One region of the Intestinimonas butyriciproducens genome, then DNA from elsewhere that is predicted to be linked to it. Evidence: a T-box and tRNA genes for the amino acid it is inferred to sense, from the RefSeq annotation. Region 1 holds a T-box; the other regions hold tRNA genes.
The links. A T-box is a leader RNA that pairs with one kind of tRNA and senses whether it is charged. The one in region 1 lies ahead of ileS (isoleucine--tRNA ligase), so its partner is inferred to be a tRNA-Ile.
Positions count from the first base shown of each region.

Region 2: it encodes a tRNA-Ile, which carries the amino acid that the T-box ahead of ileS (isoleucine--tRNA ligase) is inferred to sense. The anticodon was not compared.
Region 3: it encodes a tRNA-Ile, which carries the amino acid that the T-box ahead of ileS (isoleucine--tRNA ligase) is inferred to sense. The anticodon was not compared.

Region 1 covers NZ_CP011524.1:102,675-106,814, forward strand. Annotated here, with positions in the region: gene SRB521_RS00485 (YggS family pyridoxal phosphate-dependent enzyme) at 1-134, shown strand, start outside; gene SRB521_RS00490 (cell division protein SepF) at 165-644, shown strand; gene SRB521_RS00495 (DivIVA domain-containing protein) at 1,007-1,804, shown strand; T-box leader at 1,854-2,078, shown strand; gene ileS (isoleucine--tRNA ligase) at 2,156-4,140, shown strand, end outside.
Region 2 covers NZ_CP011524.1:665,010-669,149, reverse strand. Annotated here, with positions in the region: rRNA gene SRB521_RS03395 (23S ribosomal RNA) at 1-1,392, opposite strand, end outside; tRNA gene SRB521_RS03390 (tRNA-Ala) at 1,662-1,737, opposite strand; tRNA gene SRB521_RS03385 (tRNA-Ile) at 1,803-1,879, opposite strand; rRNA gene SRB521_RS03380 (16S ribosomal RNA) at 1,988-3,519, opposite strand; gene SRB521_RS16295 (hypothetical protein) at 3,862-4,068, opposite strand.
Region 3 covers NZ_CP011524.1:3,137,073-3,141,212, forward strand. Annotated here, with positions in the region: rRNA gene SRB521_RS15495 (23S ribosomal RNA) at 1-2,019, opposite strand, end outside; tRNA gene SRB521_RS15500 (tRNA-Ala) at 2,289-2,364, opposite strand; tRNA gene SRB521_RS15505 (tRNA-Ile) at 2,430-2,506, opposite strand; rRNA gene SRB521_RS15510 (16S ribosomal RNA) at 2,615-4,140, opposite strand, start outside.

The DNA of each region.
Region 1 (4,140 bases):
ATAAGTCCGATATCAATTGCCTGTCCATGGGTATGAGCGGCGACTACGAGGACGCGGTCCGGGAGGGGGCCACCCTGGTGCGGGTGGGCACCGCCTTGTTCGGGCCCCGCCCGCCTCTGCACCGTCCCGAGTGAGCCCTTACGACACGAAAGGATGTACATCATATGGGATTCATTGACGAGATCAAGCGGCTGGCCCGCCCCTATGAGGATGAGGAAGACGAGGAGGAGTTCGACGACTTCGAGCCCCCCGTCTCCCGTGTGGAGCGCAAGGAGAAGGCCCGGGATGCCCGGGAGTCCACCGGCACGCTCTATTCCGCGGACCCTGAGCCCCGCCGCAGCAACAAGGTGGTCAACATCCACACCACCACCCAGCTTCAGGTGGTGCTGGTAAAGCCCGACCGCTTTGAGAACGCGGCGGAGATCGCCGACCACCTGCGGGAGAAGCGCACGGTGGTGCTCAATCTGGAGCAGACCAACAAGGATATTGCCCGCCGTCTGCTGGACTTTCTCTCCGGCGTGGCCTATGCCAACGAGGGGAAGATCAAAAAGGTTGCCATTTCCACCTATATCATCACGCCCTATAATGTGGATATCCTGGGCGACCTGATCGACGAGCTGGAGAACAACGGATTGTATTTCTGAGAAGGGCGGAGGCCGCGAGCAGGGCAAATAAGACCGAGCGGAGGCAAAAAACAGGTGCGCGGAGCGTACGGCATTTTTGCGAAGCGGCAGGCTTATTTGCCCGAATGCGAGCGAGCCGCAGCGTGAGAGAAGCGCGGAGCGCACGGGAACAGGCACACAGAGGGCCGCCCAAGGGGGCCCCGTAAAGCCGCAAGGCTTTGTGGGGAGAGGAGGAAGAACGGAGCGCAGCGGATGCCGGACGCAAGACCGGCGGAGCAGAGCGGAGTTTCTTCCGACGACGAAGCGCGGAGGCGCAAAGAGCGGTTTGCGCTCCGCCACACTTGTCCGATCACCTTTTACAGATAGAGAAATGAGGGATTACCATGCTGACGCCTCAGGAGGTCTCTGAGCACGCCTTTGCAAAAGCCGGTTTCGGCGGCTACAATATGGCCATGGTGGACGAGTTCTTGGATCAGTTGACCGAGGACTATACCACCCTGTATAAGGAAAATGCGGCGCTTAAGAGCAAGATGAAGGTGCTGGTGGACAAGGTGGAGGAATACCGCTCCACCGAGGACGCCATGCGTAAGACACTGCTCACCGCCCAGAAGATGGCGGACGACATGGTGAAGGAGGCCGAGGAAAAGCGGGCCTCCCTGGTGTCTCACGCGGAGGAGGAGGCCCGGAAACGGGTGAGCGGCCTCCGCCAGGAGGTGGAGGCGGAGCAGCTCCGCCTCACCGCCGCCCAGAACGCCACCGCGGCCTATGTGGCCAAGCTCAAGGAGCTCTACCAGCATGAGTTGGACTATATGAACAGCCTCTCTCAGCTTACGCCGTCCGCGCCCAAGGCGCCCGATCCGGTGGTGACCGCGGTGCAGGACATCGAGGCCTCGGTGCAGCGCATCGTGGAGGAAGAACAGGAGGACCTGGAGGACACCAAGGAGTTGCCCACGGAGGAGCTGGACGCCGAGATCTCAGAGGAGAAGCCAGGCGGTCTGTACGGTGAACTGACCGCCACCTTCCTGGACCGGGATGGCGAGACCGAGCGGAAGATGAAGGTAAACCCGGAGCGCCGGGCGGCCGACCGGGCGGAGGGCGCGCCTTCCGCGGAGGAGCCCACCAAGCGCCTGAACATCGATTTGGAGCATCTTCAGTTCGGGAAAGATTACGAAATCAAGTAAACCCCCTTGACAAAGAGGGCGGAAGCGGATAAAATGCACTGGCAATAGGAAAAACGCGTGGAAAAGGACGAGTAGCGCCCCTGTAACCGTACAGAGAGCCGCCGTTTGGGTGAGAGGCGGACGGAGAAGGGGTGGGAAGATCACCTTGGAGCGTTCCGCTGAAGGAGGAGTAGGCGGCTACGGTTGGCCCCGTTACCGGCCATGCGAGGGGCCGCGGCATGTCCGCGGCAAGAAGAGTGGTACCGCAGAGGCTTTCAACGCCTTTGTCTCTTTTTGGAGAGACAAAGGCGTTTTTTCGTGCGCGTCCCCATACCGAGAAGCAGAACAGAAGAGAAAAGGAGAACGCAAGACATGGACTATAATAAGACCGTCAACCTGCCCCAGACCGATTTCCCCATGCGGGCGGGGCTCCCCAGGCGCGAGCCAGAGATGCTCCAGGCGATGTATGACAAGGACCTCTACCACAAGATGGTCGCCCGTAACGACGGGAAACCCCTCTTCGTCCTCCACGACGGGCCTCCCTACGCCAACGGAAACATCCACATCGGTACCGCGCTGAACAAGATCCTCAAGGATATCATCGTCAAAGAGAAAAACATGACGGGCTACTGCTCCCCCTATGTCCCCGGCTGGGACACCCACGGCCTGCCCATCGAATCCGCCATCCTGAAAAACAAAAAGGTGAAGCGGGATGCGCTCACCACCTCCGAGTTTCGGGAGAAGTGCAAGGAGTACGCCCTTGATTTTGTGGACAAGCAGCGGGAGCAGTTCAAGCGCCTGGGCGTGCTGGGAGAGTGGGACGATCCCTACCTCACGCTGAAGCCCCATTTTGAAGCCAAGCAGGTGAAGGTGTTTGGCGAGATGGCCAAAAAGGGCTTTATCTATAAGGGGATGAAGCCGGTGTACTGGTGCCCCCATGACCAGACCGCCCTGGCCGAGGCCGAGATCGAGTATGCCGACGACCCCTGCACCACCATCTTCGTGAAGTTCCCTGTCCGCGACGACAAGGGAATGCTGGCCCAATACTGCGACCTCTCCAAGCTCTTCTTCGTCATCTGGACCACCACGCCCTGGACCATCCCGGGCAATATGGCCATCTGCCTCAACGCCGAGCTGGACTATGTGCTGCTGGAGGTTCCCTCCGGAGAAGTCTATGTCCTGGCCCAGACCCTGGCCGAGGGCGTATGCAAGGCTGCGGGCATTGATTTCGGCGCCTGCAAGGTGCTGGCCACCCTCAAGGGCGCCGCGTTCGAGCTCATGACCGCCGCTCACCCGCTTTTCGACCGGGACTCCGTGATCCTCAACGGTGAGCACGTCACCCTGGACGCCGGCACCGGCTGCGTGCACACCGCCCCCGGCTTCGGCGCGGAGGACTTCCAGATCTGCCAGCAGTACGACAAGGCGGGCCTCACCCACATCGGCGTGCCCGTGCCGGTGAACGCCAAGGGCGTTATGACCGACGAGCGGTACAACGGACAGTTCTACGCCGTGGGCAACGACATGGTGGTGGAGGATCTGGGCGCCTGCGGGGCGCTGCTTGCCAGCGAGAAGATTACCCACTCCTACCCCCACTGCTGGCGCTGCAAGCACCCCATCATCTACCGCGCCACAGAGCAGTGGTTCTGCTCCGTGGACGCCATCAAGGACGCGGCGGTGAAGGCCTGCGACGCCATCCAGTGGAAGCCCGACTGGGGCAAAGACCGCATGACCTCCATGATCACCGAGCGCAACGACTGGTGCATCAGCCGCCAGCGGGTCTGGGGCGTGCCCATCCCCATCTTCTACTGCGACGCCTGCGGCGCGGATATCGTCACCCCTGAGACCATCGACCACGTCTCCGAGCTGTTCCGGGCGCACGGGTCCAACGTCTGGTTCGACCGGGAGGCCGAAGAGCTGCTCCCCGACGGATTCAAATGTCCCAAGTGCGGCCACACCCATTTTACCAAGGAGACCGACATCATGGATGTGTGGTTCGACTCCGGCTCCACCCACGCCGCCGTCCTGGACGAGCGCCCCTATCTCCACTTCCCCGCCGACATCTATCTGGAGGGCGGCGACCAGTACCGCGGCTGGTTCCAATCCTCTATGCTCACCAGCATCGCCGCCAAGGGCGTGGCGCCCTACCGGCAGATCATCACCCACGGCTGGACCGTGGACGGCGAGGGCCGGGCCATGCACAAGTCCCTGGGCAACGCCGTGGCGCCCGAAGAGATCATCAAGGACTACGGCGCGGACATGCTCCGGCTGTGGGTGGCCTCCGCCGACTACACCCAGGATATGCGCATCTCCAAGGACATCATGAAGCAGCTCTCCGAGGCCTACCTCAAGATCCGCAA
Region 2 (4,140 bases), 560 kb from region 1:
GCGGCCTCGCCTTAGCTCCCGGCTTACCTTGGGCGGACGAACCTTCCCCAAGAAACCTTAGATTTTCGGCCATTATGATTCCCACATAATTCTCGCTACTCATTCCGGCATTCTCACTCGAATACAGTCCACCGCTGCTCCCGCTGCGACTTCACCCCATATTCGACGCTCCCCTACCCCTGTCTTGCGACAAGCCCAAGCTTCGGTTGCATGCTTAGCCCCGTTATATTTTCCGCGCAGAGTCACTCGACCAGTGAGCTATTACGCACTCTTTTAATGAGTGGCTGCTTCTAAGCCAACATCCTGGTTGTTTTCGCAACTCCACATCGTTTTCCACTTAGCATACATTTGGGACCTTAGCTGTGGGTCTGGGCTGTTTCCCTTTTGACCACGAAACTTATCTCACGTAGTCTGACTGCTAGTCATCAATTAGCCGGCATTCAGAGTTTGATAGGGTTCAGTAACCTTATCGGCCCCTAGCCCATTCAGTGCTTTACCTCCGGTAATCTAAACTAACGCTAGCCCTAAAGCTATTTCGGGGAGAACCAGCTATCTCCGGGTTCGATTGGAATTTCACCGCTATCCACAAGTCATCGCCGGTCATTGCAACGAACGTGCGTTCGGTCCTCCATGGGGTTTTACCCCCACTTCAACCTGCTCATGGATAGGTCACCCGGTTTCGGGTCTATTGCAACAAACTTTATACGGGCTATTAACCCTCGGTTTCCCTGCGCCTCCGGTACTGAATACCTTAAGCTTGCTTGTTACAATAACTCGCCGGACCATTCTACAAAAGGTACCTCATCACCCATTAACGGGCTTTGAGTGCTTGTAAGCACAAGGTTTCAGGTTCTATTTCACTCCCCTCCCGGGGTCCTTTTCACCTTTCCCTCACGGTACTGCTCCTCTATCGGTCATCAGGTAGTATTTAGGCTTGGAGGGTGGTCCCCCCTGTTTCCCACCGGGTTTCACGTGTCCGGCGGTACTCTGGATCCTCACTGATGCAATTCGCTTTTCGCCTACGGGGCTCTCACCCGCTGTGGCTGGCCTTCCCATACCATTCGGCTAAACTATTGCACCGTTATGTGAGTCCACAACCCCAGAGAATAAATCCTCTGGTTTGGCCTCTTCCGCGTTCGCTCGCCACTACTTGCGGAATCTCGGTTGATTTCTCTTCCTCGCCCTACTTAGATGTTTCAGTTCAGGCGGTTCCCCGCGTACGCCTATTTGATTCAACGCACGCTGACAGAGTATTGCTCTGCCGGGTTGCCCCATTCGGAAATCTACGGATCAATGCGTATGTGCCGCTCCCCGTAGCTTATCGCAGCTTGTCACGTCCTTCGTCGGCTCCTGATGCCAAGGCATTCCCCTTGCGCTCTTTCTAGCTTGACCTTTCGCAGAACCATCTCCTGGTTCTACGTTATGATCATGAATTATGCAGGCCTCAAAGAGTTCTTAATTGGCTTATTGTTTTTACCCTTCACTAGAACAGCTTTCGCCATTCTATCTTAAAGTTCCACAACATTTGCTATTAATTGCCCTCTGTTGCTTGCTCTCAATACTTTCTTTCACATTGTTCAGTTTTCAAGGTGCAGACCTCTGTCCCTTTCAGGACAGATTTCAGTCCTCAATCTCCATCGAGCACTGAAATCTGTTCTAAATGGTGGAGGTAATCGGACTCGAACCGGTGACCCCCTGCTTGCAAAGCAGGTGCTCTACCAACTGAGCTATACCCCCGCGTCCGGTGTGCCAAGCTCTGCTAAAGCTTCCTTTGCCTTCCTTCTTTCTCCAAAGAAAGAAAGTGGTGGGCCCAAGTGGACTCGAACCACCGACCTCACGATTATCAGTCGTGCGCTCTAGCCAGCTGAGCTATGGGCCCATATGGCGTGCGCCCTCTAAATTAAACAACGTGAAGCGATCCACTCCCCAGAAAAGCCTGACCTTAGGACTTTTCGATGAGTACTTCTCCCCATCGAGCTCTCCTTAGAAAGGAGGTGATCCAGCCGCACCTTCCGATACGGCTACCTTGTTACGACTTCACCCCAATTATCGAACCCACCTTCGGCCGCGCCCCCATTGCTGTTAGGCTACGGACTTCGGGTGTTCCCGACTCTCATGGTGTGACGGGCGGTGTGTACAAGGCCCGGGAACGTATTCACCGCGGCATGCTGATCCGCGATTACTAGCGATTCCGACTTCATACAGGCGAGTTTCAGCCTGCAATCCGAACTGGGACGGCTTTTAGGGATTTGCTCCACCTCGCGGCTTTGCTTCCCTCTGTTGACCGCCATTGTAGTACGTGTGTGGCCCAGGACATAAGGGGCATGATGATTTGACGTCGTCCCCACCTTCCTCCGTTTTGTCAACGGCAGTCTCGCTAGAGTGCTCTTGCGTAGCAACTAACAATAAGGGTTGCGCTCGTTGCGGGACTTAACCCAACATCTCACGACACGAGCTGACGACAACCATGCACCACCTGTCTCTACTTTCCCCGAAGGGCACCTTATGCATCTCTGCTTCGTTAGTAGGATGTCAAGTCCTGGTAAGGTTCTTCGCGTTGCTTCGAATTAAACCACATACTCCACCGCTTGTGCGGGCCCCCGTCAATTCCTTTGAGTTTCAACCTTGCGATCGTACTCCCCAGGTGGGATACTTATTGTGTTAACTGCGGCACGGAGGGGGTCAGACCCCCCACACCTAGTATCCATCGTTTACGGCGTGGACTACCAGGGTATCTAATCCTGTTTGCTCCCCACGCTTTCGCGCCTCAGCGTCAGTTAATGTCCAGCAGGCCGCCTTCGCCACTGGTGTTCCTCCCTATATCTACGCATTTCACCGCTACACAGGGAATTCCGCCTGCCTCTCCATCACTCAAGAAGTACAGTTTCAAATGCAGGCTATGGGTTGAGCCCATAGTTTTCACATCTGACTTGCACTCCCGCCTACACGCCCTTTACACCCAGTAAATCCGGATAACGCTTGCCACCTACGTATTACCGCGGCTGCTGGCACGTAGTTAGCCGTGGCTTATTCGTCAGGTACCGTCACTTGCTTCGTCCCTGACAAAAGAAGTTTACAACCCGAGGGCCTTCTTCCTTCACGCGGCGTTGCTGGGTCAGGCTTTCGCCCATTGCCCAATATTCCCCACTGCTGCCTCCCGTAGGAGTCTGGGCCGTGTCTCAGTCCCAATGTGGCCGGCCAACCTCTCAGTCCGGCTACTGATCGTCGCCTTGGTGAGCCGTTACCTCACCAACTAGCTAATCAGACGCGAGTCCATCTCAGAGCGATAAATCTTTGGTATCCAGAACCATGCGATCCAGATACATCATGCGGTATTAGCAGCCGTTTCCGGCTGTTATTCCCCACTCCAAGGCAGGTTACTCACGCGTTACTCACCCGTCCGCCACTAAGCATTCCCTTTCGTTGTCCGAAAACTCCGTCAGGGGTGCTCCGTTCGACTTGCATGTGTTAAGCACGCCGCCAGCGTTCATCCTGAGCCAGGATCAAACTCTCAATAAAATGGTATCTAAAGAACTTCCGTTCCTTAAATCATCTTATTGAAGCTTTCCATAGCTTCAAAGAAATTTGTCAAGAGCCTTTCCAAGTCTTGCGACTTTAGAAAGGACCTCAAGTCCTTTTCTGGTGCTTCGTGTTTCTTCTTCACGTTGTTTAATTTACAAGGTGCACGCCGCTCCAGCGGCGGGATTTTGATTGTACCACATGGCACTCTCATTGTCAAGCGTTTTCTTCAATTTCTTTCGAAATCATTTCGACACTTGACTCGTTTGCGTCTCACGCGAACTTTTATATCTTACCAGATCTTCAAGCCCTTGTCAAGCACTTTTTTCAAATCCCCTTGAATCAGTGCCGCCTCTCGGCTGACGCGAACTTTGTTATTCTAGCAGATGGCCAAGCTCTTGTCAAGCATTTTTTCAGCCGCTCACGGATTTTTCTTCCGCTCTTTGCCACTGTTTTCCTGCCCGGCGTTTGGCGCTCAGTTAATATACCAAACTCCTCCCCAATTGTCAACTCCTTTTTCCGTTTTTCTTCATTTTCTTTCTTTGACATACGAATGTCCACAGGATTCGTGGTTGCGGTCCTGGTTTAATCGTGTTACTCTTAATTATAATATAGGAATGG
Region 3 (4,140 bases), 190 kb from region 1:
AAAGCTCCATGGGGTCTTTCCGTCTAGTTGCGGGTAACTGGCTTCTTCACCAGTACAACAATTTCGCCGGGTGGGCTGTTGAGACAGTGCCCAAATCGTTACGCCATTCGTGCGGGTCAGAACTTACCTGACAAGGAATTTCGCTACCTTAGGACCGTTATAGTTACGGCCGCCGTTTACTGGGGCTTCAATTCAAACCTTCGCCTTGCGACTAAGCTCTCCTCTTAACCTTCCAGCACCGGGCAGGCGTCAGCCCATATACGTCATCTTTCGATTTAGCATAGACCTGTGTTTTTGGTAAACAGTCGCTTGGGCCTATTCTCTGCGGCCTGCTCGCGCAGGCTCCCCTTATCCCGAAGTTACGGGGTCATTTTGCCGAGTTCCTTAACAACCCTTCTCCCGTTGGCCTTAGGATTCTCTCCTCATCTACCTGTGTCGGTTTGCGGTACGGGCGCCTTAGTATACCACATGCCTTTTCTCGCCTCTGGACATCAAGGACTTCCCTACTATTTTTCGGTCCCTTACGCCCGGGTCAACCAACGCCCGGGTTCCCCTATTCCAAAGTGTCAGCATGCTTAAAGTTCGGCGGCTACGGAATTTCTACCGTATGTGCATCGACTACGCCTTGCGGCCTCGCCTTAGCTCCCGGCTTACCTTGGGCGGACGAACCTTCCCCAAGAAACCTTAGATTTTCGGCCATTATGATTCCCACATAATTCTCGCTACTCATTCCGGCATTCTCACTCGAATACAGTCCACCGCTGCTCCCGCTGCGACTTCACCCCATATTCGACGCTCCCCTACCCCTGTCTTGCGACAAGCCCAAGCTTCGGTTGCATGCTTAGCCCCGTTATATTTTCCGCGCAGAGTCACTCGACCAGTGAGCTATTACGCACTCTTTTAATGAGTGGCTGCTTCTAAGCCAACATCCTGGTTGTTTTCGCAACTCCACATCGTTTTCCACTTAGCATACATTTGGGACCTTAGCTGTGGGTCTGGGCTGTTTCCCTTTTGACCACGAAACTTATCTCACGTAGTCTGACTGCTAGTCATCAATTAGCCGGCATTCAGAGTTTGATAGGGTTCAGTAACCTTATCGGCCCCTAGCCCATTCAGTGCTTTACCTCCGGTAATCTAAACTAACGCTAGCCCTAAAGCTATTTCGGGGAGAACCAGCTATCTCCGGGTTCGATTGGAATTTCACCGCTATCCACAAGTCATCGCCGGTCATTGCAACGAACGTGCGTTCGGTCCTCCATGGGGTTTTACCCCCACTTCAACCTGCTCATGGATAGGTCACCCGGTTTCGGGTCTATTGCAACAAACTTTATACGGGCTATTAACCCTCGGTTTCCCTGCGCCTCCGGTACTGAATACCTTAAGCTTGCTTGTTACAATAACTCGCCGGACCATTCTACAAAAGGTACCTCATCACCCATTAACGGGCTTTGAGTGCTTGTAAGCACAAGGTTTCAGGTTCTATTTCACTCCCCTCCCGGGGTCCTTTTCACCTTTCCCTCACGGTACTGCTCCTCTATCGGTCATCAGGTAGTATTTAGGCTTGGAGGGTGGTCCCCCCTGTTTCCCACCGGGTTTCACGTGTCCGGCGGTACTCTGGATCCTCACTGATGCAATTCGCTTTTCGCCTACGGGGCTCTCACCCGCTGTGGCTGGCCTTCCCATACCATTCGGCTAAACTATTGCACCGTTATGTGAGTCCACAACCCCAGAGAATAAATCCTCTGGTTTGGCCTCTTCCGCGTTCGCTCGCCACTACTTGCGGAATCTCGGTTGATTTCTCTTCCTCGCCCTACTTAGATGTTTCAGTTCAGGCGGTTCCCCGCGTACGCCTATTTGATTCAACGCACGCTGACAGAGTATTGCTCTGCCGGGTTGCCCCATTCGGAAATCTACGGATCAATGCGTATGTGCCGCTCCCCGTAGCTTATCGCAGCTTGTCACGTCCTTCGTCGGCTCCTGATGCCAAGGCATTCCCCTTGCGCTCTTTCTAGCTTGACCTTTCGCAGAACCATCTCCTGGTTCTACGTTATGATCATGAATTATGCAGGCCTCAAAGAGTTCTTAATTGGCTTATTGTTTTTACCCTTCACTAGAACAGCTTTCGCCATTCTATCTTAAAGTTCCACAACATTTGCTATTAATTGCCCTCTGTTGCTTGCTCTCAATACTTTCTTTCACATTGTTCAGTTTTCAAGGTGCAGACCTCTGTCCCTTTCAGGACAGATTTCAGTCCTCAATCTCCATCGAGCACTGAAATCTGTTCTAAATGGTGGAGGTAATCGGACTCGAACCGGTGACCCCCTGCTTGCAAAGCAGGTGCTCTACCAACTGAGCTATACCCCCGCGTCCGGTGTGCCAAGCTCTGCTAAAGCTTCCTTTGCCTTCCTTCTTTCTCCAAAGAAAGAAAGTGGTGGGCCCAAGTGGACTCGAACCACCGACCTCACGATTATCAGTCGTGCGCTCTAGCCAGCTGAGCTATGGGCCCATATGGCGTGCGCCCTCTAAATTAAACAACGTGAAGCGATCCACTCCCCAGAAAAGCCTGACCTTAGGACTTTTCGATGAGTACTTCTCCCCATCGAGCTCTCCTTAGAAAGGAGGTGATCCAGCCGCACCTTCCGATACGGCTACCTTGTTACGACTTCACCCCAATTATCGAACCCACCTTCGGCCGCGCCCCCATTGCTGTTAGGCTACGGACTTCGGGTGTTCCCGACTCTCATGGTGTGACGGGCGGTGTGTACAAGGCCCGGGAACGTATTCACCGCGGCATGCTGATCCGCGATTACTAGCGATTCCGACTTCATACAGGCGAGTTTCAGCCTGCAATCCGAACTGGGACGGCTTTTAGGGATTTGCTCCACCTCGCGGCTTTGCTTCCCTCTGTTGACCGCCATTGTAGTACGTGTGTGGCCCAGGACATAAGGGGCATGATGATTTGACGTCGTCCCCACCTTCCTCCGTTTTGTCAACGGCAGTCTCGCTAGAGTGCTCTTGCGTAGCAACTAACAATAAGGGTTGCGCTCGTTGCGGGACTTAACCCAACATCTCACGACACGAGCTGACGACAACCATGCACCACCTGTCTCTACTTTCCCCGAAGGGCACCTTATGCATCTCTGCTTCGTTAGTAGGATGTCAAGTCCTGGTAAGGTTCTTCGCGTTGCTTCGAATTAAACCACATACTCCACCGCTTGTGCGGGCCCCCGTCAATTCCTTTGAGTTTCAACCTTGCGATCGTACTCCCCAGGTGGGATACTTATTGTGTTAACTGCGGCACGGAGGGGGTCAGACCCCCCACACCTAGTATCCATCGTTTACGGCGTGGACTACCAGGGTATCTAATCCTGTTTGCTCCCCACGCTTTCGCGCCTCAGCGTCAGTTAATGTCCAGCAGGCCGCCTTCGCCACTGGTGTTCCTCCCTATATCTACGCATTTCACCGCTACACAGGGAATTCCGCCTGCCTCTCCATCACTCAAGAAGTACAGTTTCAAATGCAGGCTATGGGTTGAGCCCATAGTTTTCACATCTGACTTGCACTCCCGCCTACACGCCCTTTACACCCAGTAAATCCGGATAACGCTTGCCACCTACGTATTACCGCGGCTGCTGGCACGTAGTTAGCCGTGGCTTATTCGTCAGGTACCGTCACTTGCTTCGTCCCTGACAAAAGAAGTTTACAACCCGAGGGCCTTCTTCCTTCACGCGGCGTTGCTGGGTCAGGCTTTCGCCCATTGCCCAATATTCCCCACTGCTGCCTCCCGTAGGAGTCTGGGCCGTGTCTCAGTCCCAATGTGGCCGGCCAACCTCTCAGTCCGGCTACTGATCGTCGCCTTGGTGAGCCGTTACCTCACCAACTAGCTAATCAGACGCGAGTCCATCTCAGAGCGATAAATCTTTGGTATCCAGAACCATGCGATCCAGATACATCATGCGGTATTAGCAGCCGTTTCCGGCTGTTATTCCCCACTCCAAGGCAGGTTACTCACGCGTTACTCACCCGTCCGCCACTAAGCATTCCCTTTCGTTGTCCGAAAACTCCGTCAGGGGTGCTCCGTTCGACTTGCATGTGTTAAGCACGCCGCCAGCGTTCATCCTGAGCCAGGATCAAACTCTC